DNA from 2 places in the Paenibacillus sp. BR2-3 genome. Region 1 is predicted to be linked to the other one. Evidence: predicted binding sites of a transcription regulator. Region 1 holds the regulator's gene; the other holds the start of a gene.
What was found. Region 1 encodes CtsR, which represses protease genes until heat stress. Its sites were predicted from a motif close to ATGGTCAATAAAGGTCAAACA; they were not measured.
Positions count from the first base shown of each region.

Region 1 (6,300 bases):
GCCAAGCGTGGAGTTTTTCCTGATGGCCTGCGCTCCAACGTTTGAGGTCAGAATAATCAATGTATTACGGAAATCGACTACCCGTCCTTTAGAATCCGTCAGGCGTCCATCCTCCAGCACCTGCAGCAGAATGTTAAACACTTCCGGATGCGCCTTCTCGATTTCATCCAGCAGAACTACAGAGTATGGCTTACGGCGAACCTTCTCCGTTAATTGTCCACCTTCCTCATATCCTACATATCCCGGAGGCGCTCCAACCAGTCTGGATGTGGAATGCTTCTCCATATACTCCGACATATCAATACGGATAACGGCATTCTCGTCACCGAACATCCCCTCAGCGAGTGCGCGGGCCAATTCCGTCTTACCGACACCTGTCGGTCCGAGGAAAATAAATGAGCCCATTGGACGTTTTGGATCCTTCAGACCCGCACGTGCCCGGCGCAGTGCCCGGCTGACGGCTTTGACAGCTTCATCCTGGCCAATTACCCGCTGATGCAGCAGGGATTCCATATTAAGGAGGCGTTCCGTCTCCTCTTCCTTCAGCTGGCTGACCGGGATTCCGGTCCAGATGGCCACGACCTGTGCGATATCCTCCGGTGTAACTTCGGAATCCGTACGGCCTTGCTTTTCTTTCCACTGGTTTTTGGTGGAATCCAGTTCTTCACGGATTTTTTGCTCCGTATCCCGCAAGGCAGCCGCTTTCTCGAACTCCTGGCTTTGTACAGCAGAGTCCTTCTCCTTGCGGATATCATCCAGACGCATTTCCAGTTCCTTCAGATTCGGCGGTATGGTGTAAGAGTTAAGTCTTACCTTAGAGCCTGCTTCATCGATCAAGTCAATCGCTTTGTCCGGCAGGAAACGGTCCGGGATATAACGATCGGACAGCTTCACAGCTTGTTCAATAGCTTCGTCCGTAATCTTCACACGGTGATGAGCTTCATAACGGTCACGCAATCCGTAGAGAATTTGTACGGCTTCCTCTGGTGAAGGCTGCTCCACACGAATCGGCTGGAAACGACGTTCCAATGCGGCATCCTTCTCGATATATTTGCGGTATTCATCCAATGTAGTAGCGCCTATGCATTGCAATTCTCCACGGGCCAAAGCCGGTTTAAGGATATTGGAGGCGTCAATCGCACCTTCTGCGCCGCCTGCCCCGATTAAGGTGTGCAGCTCGTCGATGAAGAGTACAATGTTACCTGCCTGGCGGATTTCATCCATAATTTTTTTCAGACGGTCCTCAAATTCACCGCGGTATTTCGTACCGGCAACTACAGAGCCCATATCCAGTGTCATTACCCGTTTGTCACGCAGGGTCTCCGGAATTTCGTTATTAATAATTTTTTGGGCCAATCCTTCGGCAATAGCTGTTTTACCAACCCCCGGTTCACCAATCAGCACCGGGTTATTCTTGGTCCGGCGGCTAAGCACCTGAATGACACGCTCGATTTCCTTACTGCGGCCGATGACAGGATCCAGATTACCATCCTTGGCATAAGCCGTCAGGTCACGTGCCAGACCATCCAGTGTTGGGGTGCTGACGTTAACCGGCGAGCCGCTATGGCTGGATACCGAATCGCTGCTTCCCAGAAGCTGTAAAACCTGTTGACGAGCTTTATTCAAGCTGATACCAAGGTTGTTCAGCACACGGGCAGCTACGCCTTCTCCTTCACGGATCAGTCCGAGCAGAATATGCTCTGTCCCGACGTAGGTATGTCCCAGCTTGCGGGCTTCATCCATCGAGAGCTCGATGACTTTTTTGGCGCGTGGAGTATAGGCAATGTTCGTAGGCTGCTCCTGGCCTCTGCCGATTAATTGTTCCACTTCATCTTGAATTTTCTCAAGACCAAGACCGAGACCGATTAAAGCTTTCGCAGCAATGCCGTCTCCTTCACGAATTAAACCGAGCAAAATATGTTCTGTGCCGATATTGTTATGTCCCAAACGTACGGCTTCTTCCTGCGCCAGCGCCAGCACTTTTTGTGCGCGTTCCGTAAATCTCCCAAACATCATATCTCCTGCACCTCCATGAATAATTAATATCTATAATTAATATTTGGTTCCCAAAGTTTCCCTGAGCAGCTTCGCCCGGTACATATCCCTCTCGGTATTGCTCATCTCGTCACCGAACATCTTCTGCAGGAATCCCGGTTGTGTCTTGACGTTCAGTTCGTTCATTATAGAAACTGAAGGACCCTTCAGAATGCCGAGGTCAACCCCCAGCCGGATATCTGACAATCGTTGGGCCGATTCCTTAAGCTCCAGTACTGCTGCATATGATAAAATACCGTACGAGCGCATGACCCGATCGGTTATCCGCAGCGCGGAATCGGCAAGCAGGCGTTCACGGGCATTTCGTTCATGTTCAATGATCTGCATAACCACACTTTGAAGGTTGTCGATAATTTCCGTTTCGGTCTGACCTAGTGTGATCTGGTTGGAAATTTGAAAAATATTCCCAACCGCTTCGCTGCCCTCACCATAAATCCCTCTTACGGTTAATCCTACCTGATTCACAGCCGACAGGATACGATTAATCTGATGGCTCATTACCAATGCGGGCAAATGCATCATGACCGAGGCTCTTAGTCCTGTTCCCACATTGGTGGGACAGCTGGTCAGATAACCTCTTTTATCATCAAAGGCGTAATCCACTGAAGCTTCAAAAATATCGTCGATAGTTGTAGCACGTTCCCATGCCTCCTGAACCTGAAAGCCGGGGAACAAACATTGTATGCGAAGATGATCTTCTTCGTTAATCATGATACTGACGGACTCATCCTCATTCATCATCACAGCTCCGCCTTTTGAATCACTGACCAGACTGGGACTGATGAGATGCTTCTCAACCAATACCTTTTTGTCCAGATCCTCTAATTCATCAAGCCTAACCAGCTGGAAAGAACCGTATTCCGTCGCCTCTTCTCCTTTAAATACGGGAGTAAGCTGCTCCAGTACCTCTTCCGATTGCTCAATTGAAGCCAGCAGCGGAAAAGGAATGTGCTGCAAATTACGGGCGATCCGAACACGGCTGCTGATGACAATCTCGGAATGGCTGCCGCCACTGCGCATAAAGTCGCTTAGTGCTTGTTCGGTAAACCGGAGATTTGGCATGTCGTGTCCTCCCTATATATCAAAGACTTTACTCTTGTGCAATTTCTTTTTCAAGTCGGCGAATCTGGTCCCGCAGCTCTGCGGCCCTTTCGAACTCTTCCTGCAGAATACTTATGCCTAATTCCTGCTTCATTTCCTCAATTTGCCGTCTGTACGCTATTTGTGCCCCGGCTCGTTTTGGAATTTTCCCGACATGTAATGTACTGCCGTGAACCCTCTTAAAGAGGGGATCCAGACCACTGTTAAAATATTTATAACAGGAACTGCAGCCGAACCGTCCCAGTTTGCTGAATTGTGAGTAGGTCATGCCGCATTCCTCGCAGGTCTGCGTTTGCGCTATTTTGGCGGCAGCAGATTTTTCTTTACCCGGTCCTTCCAGATCGAGCAAGCCTGACAAAAGGCTATGAATGGAAAACCCTCCGGATGTTCCTGGAATGAGTTCACCTTTTTCCCGGGCACAGCTCTCACAAATATGAAATTCTGTCTTCTCCCCATTCACAATTTTGGTGAAGTGGAGTGTTGCCTGTTTGACACCGCATTCCTGACAGAGCATAACGGCGGAGTCCCTCCCTCAGATTGACAATTATTTGCCTAATAATGAAATTATCATCGCCTTCATAAGCTTGGCACGAATCTCATCCCGATACGGAAGCTTGATGGTCAGGCATTCCCGCGAAACGGCGGCGCGTATGAGACACGCTTCTCGCTCGCTCAGAAAACAGGCTTCTTCCAACTGATAAATCAGTCCCTCGGCAGCGCTTTGGTCAATTTCATTCCCAATAGTGTGATTAAGGTGAGCATACAGCGCTACATTCTGAGGCAACTCAAAGCGTTGAATGCGAATATAACCGCCACCGCCGCGTTTACTCTGCACCAGATAGCCTTTTTCCAATGTGAAGCGTGTACTGATAACATAATTAATCTGTGACGGTACGCAGGAGAACTGGTCCGCCAGATCATTACGCTGAATTTCCACCGTAGCTTCAGGACTTTCATGCAAAATATTCTTCAGATATTGTTCGATAATATCGGAGATATTACGCATCACTCATCCTCCAGTGTTTGAAGCTTATAGTCCAGCTGGCTAATACCGCCTGTCCCGCGACAACCTATAAAGGAAGCTTAACCAAAGAGCAAAAATCCGAATCCAGGCTGCATTAGCACAGCTTATGTACGGAGCTCTTCGATATTTGGACAATCGACCTTCTTAGTGTGACCACATCCCTGTACTTCACATACTTAGTGGTTATGAATTAGGGGATTCCGTTTCCTTTATAGTCCAGCGGCAAGCTTCGTTGACTTTGACTTTCTTTGACTTATTCATATTATAACATATTCTCAGACAATTCCAAGTGTACTCCTCTTATTTTCTAAAAGAAGTCTAATAAAGCCGTTTGTGCACGCGGAACCGCCTTTTCCAACCATGCGACGGCAGAAGGGTTCCCGGTCAGGCTACCAAAACGGTGTAACTCCTCCGGACGTTTATAGCCAAGCAGAAGTACGGTTAACGCTCCAATGTCACAAGTCAGATCCACTTGCTGTGGATCTCCCTCATTATGCACGAAAGACGCCTGACCCTCTCCATCAAGAGTCCACTCCCACAAACCTTCATTCCACGGGGCATAGTTATCCTTGACGTAAATAGTGACTTTATTCTGAACCCCCCTCGTAAAAGAAAGGCCTTCTATAAAGGCTTTGGCATTAACAATCCGTGCCATAAAATAAGGAAAGTTTTCTTGGGGGATACGCGGATCAGGCAGCAAATAGGGAAGAATATCATCGGCCGGAACCAGCTTCAGGGAGGCCTGAGTAATCATGGAATCATGATTGCAGAGGAAGCTCCACAATCCCCGGAAGGCTTGCTGGGTTAAATAGACGAACTCGTCGATGATCAGCTCTTTTTTTTCTATTTTATAAAGAACATAACCTTCGGGCGCCCCGAGCGGCGAATAAAAGACCGCATTATGTCCATCCTCATCCACAACCAATTGTTCCCACCAGTCCCGGCTCCGATCCAGTGTTCCGTTATATTTGGAAGCAAAAGCACTATATAAAGAGTTCATGAGTTCAATATCCTTCACATTGCGTTTAACGATTCCTTCCACGTCAGTTTTCTGCGGTAATTTAGCGACGGGTATAGTGTATTTCTTATATTCACAGTAGATCTCCCAGCCGAACTTGCGATAAAAAGGAATTAAAAATGGATGCAAGAAAGACAGGACTTGTCCGGATTCATTCATCTTTTCCAGCGCATGGGTCAGGAGCTTGGCCACCAGTCCTTGTCTGCGGTTTTCAGGCCATGTAGCTACACCCGCAATGCCACCCATCGGAAGGGAGCGACCTTGTATGTATACCTGCAGCGGAAGCAAAGTCAATTGGGCACTGAGTTTCCCCTCATCAAAAATACCCCATACCCGCTCAGGTTTGAACCGTTTTTGGGCCTTTTCTCGATCATTACCGGAAAGCGTGTATTGAAATGCATATTCGGACAAGCTTAAACTGGTTTCAAATTCATTGGAATGCAATTGCCTGATCTCCATAAACGTCACCCCATGAGTGTTCATTTTATTCTTATTGTAGGGATGCTTGTTTAGATTCGCAAGCTGCGCATTTAGGGTTAATAATGAAAAACTTATCAACAGCCTTGTTACGGCAGCCTCAAACCAGCCGCATTAGTGGCCTTTGACTCTAATCAACACATGCATTTTCGATGCAAGTATCCACATATACCGAACCTATTCACAGGAACCGGTGGATTACTTATTGAGTTATAGTATACGTCCCCTAAAAACCTTGCTGTATCCACAGGTTATGACGATTGATGGTGCTTTATTGACTGTACACATGTTAGTAAGTTTTCTGTACGTTTCTGCAAATTATCCACAGCATTTCCACAGGTTGAAACGCAAAAAAACCACTGTTGAATGATTATCAACAGTGGCTTTCATGTGCTTGGCAACGTCCTACTCTCCCAGGACCCTTCGGTCCAAGTACCATCGGCGCTGGAGGTCTTAACGGTCGTGTTCGGGATGGGTACGCGTGGAACCCCTCCGCTATCGCCACCAAACAGGTTTTTTCCGGTCGTATCACTCCCCGAATTTCTCCAGGAAAATAACCAACACTAGAAAAGACATGCAGCTTATAGCTACTTCAGGAATTTGACTCCCTGAAAACTGAATCCGA
Region 1 covers NZ_CP126311.1:4,475,573-4,481,872, forward strand. The annotation lists gene clpC (ATP-dependent protease ATP-binding subunit ClpC) at 1-2,016, opposite strand, end outside; gene PaeBR_RS21690 (protein arginine kinase) at 2,053-3,117, opposite strand; gene PaeBR_RS21695 (UvrB/UvrC motif-containing protein) at 3,146-3,670, opposite strand; gene PaeBR_RS21700 (CtsR family transcriptional regulator) at 3,701-4,162, opposite strand; gene eis (enhanced intracellular survival protein Eis) at 4,488-5,657, opposite strand; rRNA gene rrf (5S ribosomal RNA) at 6,068-6,184, opposite strand.

Region 2 (6,300 bases), 690 kb from region 1:
CTATACCGACTATGACTTCCGTCCGGATAATATCCTCAAGACGTAATCCCATTGTTAGCATAGTATGGACAACCTCGCCCTTTTCATTAAAGTAATAACCGAACGATTCGGCTACCGCGCCTTCCCCCTGAATTTCAGAGACCGTTGCCTCATCCAGCTTCCGGCGGCGGGTCATTTCTATGGCATCCCCGATTCCGTGCACAATAATACGTGAACGGCGGATGATCTGCACAATCTCCCGGGTATTGGAGTCCTGGGCAAGTGACTGGTAGGCATCTTCACCAAGCAGATCCGGGACATGAAGCAGCCGGTATTGCGCTCCAACCCGTTTTGCCATCGTGGAAGCAATGGTGTTCGCTTGAATTTCCATGCTTTCTCCCAAACCTCCGCGTGCCGGTACGAACCAGGCATCCTTGTAGGAAAGGGTTAGCGGCGGTGTAAGCTGATCCGCCATTTCGGCCAGTGTAGAGCCGCCGGTAACAGCAATCGTGTCGTCGCACCTCAGTACACCGAGCAGCGCCTTGGCACCTGCGCGACCAAGCTCGCGTTTGGTGAATGGCGAGGTTTCACAATCGCCAGGCACAATGATTACTTTACTCAGACCGTATGTAGCCCGAATCTTCTCCTCCAGATCATCCAGACCAAACAGGCTCTTTGCGACTGGCTCCAACAGATCCAGCAAGTTTCGACCGGCATCGCTGATGCGCATCCCTACACTCTCGATCTCGACAAGCCCCTGCGATTTCAGAAGATCCGTCTCGGCACGCAGGGTTCGCTCCGTCATATCCAGTGAAGCGGCCAGCGTTCTGCGGCCAATAATATCGGACAGCATGATCTGATGAAGAATCGTATACCGTCTCTTAAGGGTTTCCATGAGATCAGGCAGAAGCTGCTTTTGTATTTCTAATAAGTTACGCATGCTTTCACTCCTGCAACTTCGTCTTTCTCTATCCCCTTGTTCATGGTCTTAAAATGTCCCGGGCTCACTTTTTAAGTCCCACCCATATTCTAACCAAATATTGCCCTGAAAGCAAGTGCTCCGAGAGTAGAATTCACAACCTCTTTTCTTCTTATACATTATTGCCGTTAAATGGACCCCTAAATAGAAATGCTGACGCAGTGCTTCATGCAATGGGGCCGCTACATCCTGAGCTGAAGAGTTGTTAGATATATCTTGCTTTTAGGTTATGCCTGTAGTATAATGAATTTTGTTGCGCCCGTGGTCCAATGGATATGACGTAGGCCTCCGAAGCCTGAGATCCAAGTTCGATTCTTGGCGGGCGCGCCATTTTTTATATGAATATGTATTTTTACAACGCTCATAGTATACTTTAACCAAAGTGCCAGTGGATGGCTCTTTTTTTTTGCAATAAGTTTGACTTTCTTTGACTTTTTGTTTGAATTTGTTTATCATGTGGTTATTACGGTAAGAGTAACAAAGAAGGACATTACAATAGCCAATATCAAGGAGGTTTTCCACGTGAGTTATATTCCTATGGTCGTAGAACAAAGCAACCGCGGCGAGCGAGCTTATGACATCTATTCCCGCCTGCTGAAGGACCGCATCATTTTCCTTGGAACAGAGGTTAATGACGTGGTAGCCAATTCCATCATCGCGCAAATGCTGTTTCTGGCTGCCGAGGAACCGGAGAAGGATATTCATCTCTATGTGAATAGTCCGGGTGGTTCCATTACTGCGGGTATGGCTATTTTTGATACAATGCAATACATTAAACCGGACGTCTCCACCATCTGCGTGGGCATGGCTGCTTCTATGGGAGCTTTCCTGCTTAACGCAGGCGCCAAGGGCAAACGTTTCGCTTTGCCGAACAGTGAAATTATGATTCACCAGCCTCTGGGCGGCGCACAAGGCCAGGCCACAGATATCGAGATCCGTGCACGCCGTATCCTCAAGCTTCGCGACAAGCTGAACCGCATCCTGTCTGAGCGTACCGGCCAACCGCTGGAGCGGATTGAGAAGGATACAGACCGCGATTACTTCATGAGTGCTGCTGATGCAGCTGAATACGGTATCGTTGATAAGGTTATCGAGAAGCCACTGGCAAGCGGTGTGTAAGAAAGTTCAGCCATCATAGGAATGTAAAATAACCCGTATCTGCTCTCCGGCAAATACGGGTTATTTTTCTATATATACTTGTGTTATCTTAGCCATCCGTAACCTAGTGCATTCAATTGTCCCGCTATTACACGGTATCCCCGCCCGTTCGGATGCAGATGATCCAGCGACAGCAACGCCTTCTCATTTCCGGCAAAATGACTGTATATGGCGGCAAATCTGCAGACCCCGTTAGTATATTGTGAAGCATAACGATTGAAATGCAGCACCCATTCCGTCGCTTCCCCAAACTGCGGGAAAGGATTATATAAACCAACAATCCGGATGATATAGGGCTCGCGGGCTCCTGATTTCAGTTCTGCTATTGTCCCCATAATCCCGGTAAAATTCCGTTTGCATTCCTGCAAGGCTCCGCTGAGTATTCTTGATGAATCCCCCTGCTGTGCGGCTGCAGACTTAGCGGCACGAATCAGATCATTGCCGCCTATCGAAAGGGTAATTAGATCGGATTGCCGCAGCGCCATCCGGTATAACGTATTATTCCGTAACCGCTGTCCCAGCTCCGCTGTGGTTGATCCATTCACTCCCAGATTCGTGGAACTCACAGTTGTGCCCAAGCTTGTCTCTGCCATTCTTCGGTACACCGGTACAAAGCCGTTGCCCGGCAAAGCCCCAAAGCCGGTCGTCAAAGAATCACCAATCGCGGTATACTGATAACCCATAAGTTACCTCCTCCCCTCATAAGCTAGATCCTTTCTTTAGCATATGAAGGGTAGGAGGACTGCGTAACAGAGAGATGTCCTCGGCTGGCAATCGCGGAGGACATCTTTTAAATCCTTATTTCAAGCGGTCAAACGGACTGCTTCCATTAGGCAGTAATTCGCTGAACAGATTACGGATGATCTATTTCAATTCATACGTAACGCTGAGCATAGTTGTAACCTTGACCTCACCCGGCTGCACAGAGGTGCCTCCGGCGGAATCAGCCGCAGTTGATTGCATTTTCAAGTTTTCGTAGTAGATAGGGTTGTTGCTGATGTCGTTCTGGCTTACATTGATGACCATACCGAGACTGCGTTTGGCAGCCTTGGCAATCGCCCCTGCTTTAACGTCGGCGTTAGCCATTGCTTTCTCAATGACCTGTGCTTCAAAAGCTGAGGAATCTTCGATAGCGAAGCGGGCATTGCCGATATTGTTCGCGCCAGCGACGGAAGCAGCATCGAGCAGCGAGCCAACTTTATCCAGATTACGGTAAGCTACCTCCAGGGTATGGTGGGCATTGTACCCCTTCACCTTCTGGCCTTCTTTTTCACTGTAGCTGTAATTGGGCTGTACATAGAACTGGGTGCTTTGAATATCCTTGTCCGCAATACCCCATGTGCTCTTCAAAAGAGCGGTCAGCTTGGCAATCTTGGCTCCATTACTTTTTTGCGCTTCCTGGGCTGTTGCCGCTGATGTATCGACGCCAATGGATAGATACACGATATCCGGCTTGATCGACAGCTCTCCTTTTCCGACTACGCTAACAACGTTTCTCTGCACATCCTCGGCAAAGGCCTTTTCCGGACCCTTGAATGCTCCGCTCAGTCCGATCCCCCCCATAATTAAGCTTCCCGCCAGCAGCACTGATCCGACCGATTTGACCCATCTTTTCACGCTTGCCATCCCCTTTCACTTTTTTCAAATGTTTGTACTCTTTAGACGAGACTGCCTGCCAAATGTTGCATCGTTTCTTCACGGATAAAAAATAATTGTGGCGCTCCTCCAAAGATTATGCCTCGATCCAGAACCGTTTAACCACATTCCCGTCTTCCTCGGTGTAAGGAGTATCCTCGGCACCGCCATTTTTACGGATCGTTTTCTCAGACGCGATATTGATGGCATCACAGACGACTAACGCCTTATGTATCCCCAGCCTCTTGGCCTTCAGCAGCGATTGATTCAGCAGCTCACTTGCATATCCCTTTTGTCTCTCGGAAGGGCGGATGCCGTATCCAATATGACCGCCGCTGTTCAACAGGTATTCAGTTAGCCGGTGTCTTATATTGACTGCGCCCACTACCCTGCTGTCGGCAGTTGCTAACCAATAGGTAGAAGAAGGCACCCAACCCTCCGGTAGATCCAAACCCCGCTCGTTATCCACCAGAAACTGCAGCATATTTTCGAAATCGGACGGATCTTTACGAATTACCCAGGGAACCATTTCTTCTCCGCTATGTATCCAGTCCTCATAAAAAGCCAAATATTGCTCCCTCAGCTCTATACACGGCCTTATTAAACGAACAGTTGTATCCATTATTTTCCCCCTGATCAAGAATTTCAGGTATTAAAAAAAGCCCATAAAGGGCTTTTGGTCAATCATTTAAGTAAGGCCTTGCAAATTACTGGTTCTCCAACTCTTCCTTGCTAACAAGGCTCATCAAAGCCGTTACAGCCTGATCCGCATCGGCGCCATCCGCGCTGATATAAATCTCCGTGCCCGAGCTGATCGCAAGACTCATGATCCCCATGATGCTTTTGGCATTTACTTTTTTATCGTCTTTTTCCACGAAAATCTCCGACGAAAACTTGTTGGCTTCCTGCACGAATAACGCTGCCGGCCGAGCATGAAGGCCTGTCTTCAACCGGACAACTACCGGGTGCTTTGTCATGAAACGCTTACCCCCTATTTTAGATCTGCCCAAAAATTTTCACATTAAATTTATAATATTATATCATTATAACTTATTCCACACTAGAAAAAAAATATTAGCCGCCCCGCACCTTATCCGCCAGTTCATCGATTTTGCGAAGTCTGTGATTAACACCGGATTTGCTTACCGTACCCTTGAGCATTTCCCCGACTTCCTTGAGGTTAATATCCGGATGGGCCAGCCGTATTTCCGCCACTTCCCGCAGCTTATCCGGCAAGCTCGCAAGTCCAACCTCTCTCTGCAACAGCTTGATGTTCTCAATCTGCCTCACGGCTGCACTGATGGTTTTGTTCAGGTTGGCCGTCTCACAGTTAACAATGCGATTGACGGAATTGCGCATATCGCGCATAATCCGCACATCCTCGAATTTGAAAAGGGCCTGATGCGCCCCGATCAAATTAAGGAATTCGATAATTTTCTCGCCTTCTTTAATATACAGGATGAAGCCTTTCTTCCGCTCAATGCAGCGGGCGTTGAGATGAAACTCACCTGCCAGATCCACTAGCGCCTTGCAGTGCTCCTCATACATGGAAGCAATTTCCAGATGGTACGAGGAACCCTCCGGATTGTTCACAGATCCACCGGCCATGAATGCACCGCGCAGGTACGCACGCTTACAGCAGTTCTTGCCCACAATCTTCTCGTCAATGCCGTCTGTAAAAATAAAGCCCTCAGAAACGATTCTGAGGTCGTTCAGAATTTCCTGCACACGGCTGGGGATTCTGACGATATAGACGTTATTTTTCTTCAAACGCATTTTTTTACGCACGAGAAGCTCAATATGGACCTGGTAATATTTCTTAAGCAAGGAATAAACCCGCCGTGCAATCGCGGCATTCTCCGTCGAAATGTCCAGAACTACCTTTTTGCTTGAAAGCTGCACAGAACCGTTCATCCGGATCAGTGCTGACATTTCCGCTTTCTCACAGCAGGGCTGGCTCTCGACCATCGTCAGCTCTTTTTTAGTCAGTGCCGCAAAAGACAAGGGTCTCACCTCTTTCTTGTAATCCAATCTTGAACAAGCTGATATATATGATGGCTAAGCTTATCGGTATCATGCCTCAAGTAGGTCTTAAATAATACCAGCTTATCCGCAATTACCTTATACCCATTGCCATCCAGCGCTTCCCGGTCCAACTGCACCGGGCGGGCGCCCTTCTCGGCATATTTACTCTGCACCTGCGGCGGAATTTCTCCGTCGTTGACAATAACATAATCAAACAGATGCAGTCCTATATGATCATATACGGCCTGCAAATGGTCACTGACCTTATAGTTGTCCGTTTCACCGGGCTGAGTCATGACATTGCAGACAAAAATTTTGATTGCTTCCGAAGACACGATCGCTTCTGCCAGCTTCGGTACCAGCAGATTGGGCAGGATGCTTGTATATAAACTCCCGGGGCCCAGCAGTATTGCATCCGCGTTCTGAATGGCCTCCAGCGCTTCCGGCAACGGCTCCACATCAGCCGGCTCCAGAAACACACGTTTAATTATGCCTCCGGCTTCAGGAATCTTAGACTCGCCGGT
Region 2 covers NZ_CP126311.1:164,663-170,962, reverse strand. The annotation lists gene PaeBR_RS00870 (sugar-binding transcriptional regulator) at 1-919, opposite strand, end outside; tRNA gene PaeBR_RS00865 (tRNA-Arg) at 1,214-1,288, shown strand; gene clpP (ATP-dependent Clp endopeptidase proteolytic subunit ClpP) at 1,481-2,077, shown strand; gene PaeBR_RS00855 (GDSL-type esterase/lipase family protein) at 2,161-2,799, opposite strand; gene PaeBR_RS00850 (SIMPL domain-containing protein) at 2,981-3,733, opposite strand; gene PaeBR_RS00845 (GNAT family N-acetyltransferase) at 3,849-4,373, opposite strand; gene PaeBR_RS00840 (HPr family phosphocarrier protein) at 4,459-4,728, opposite strand; gene whiA (DNA-binding protein WhiA) at 4,826-5,755, opposite strand; gene PaeBR_RS00830 (gluconeogenesis factor YvcK family protein) at 5,761-6,300, opposite strand, start outside.
Region 2: clpP (ATP-dependent Clp endopeptidase proteolytic subunit ClpP) is a predicted target of CtsR. The motif match lies at 1,373-1,393, and genes of this name have one in related genera.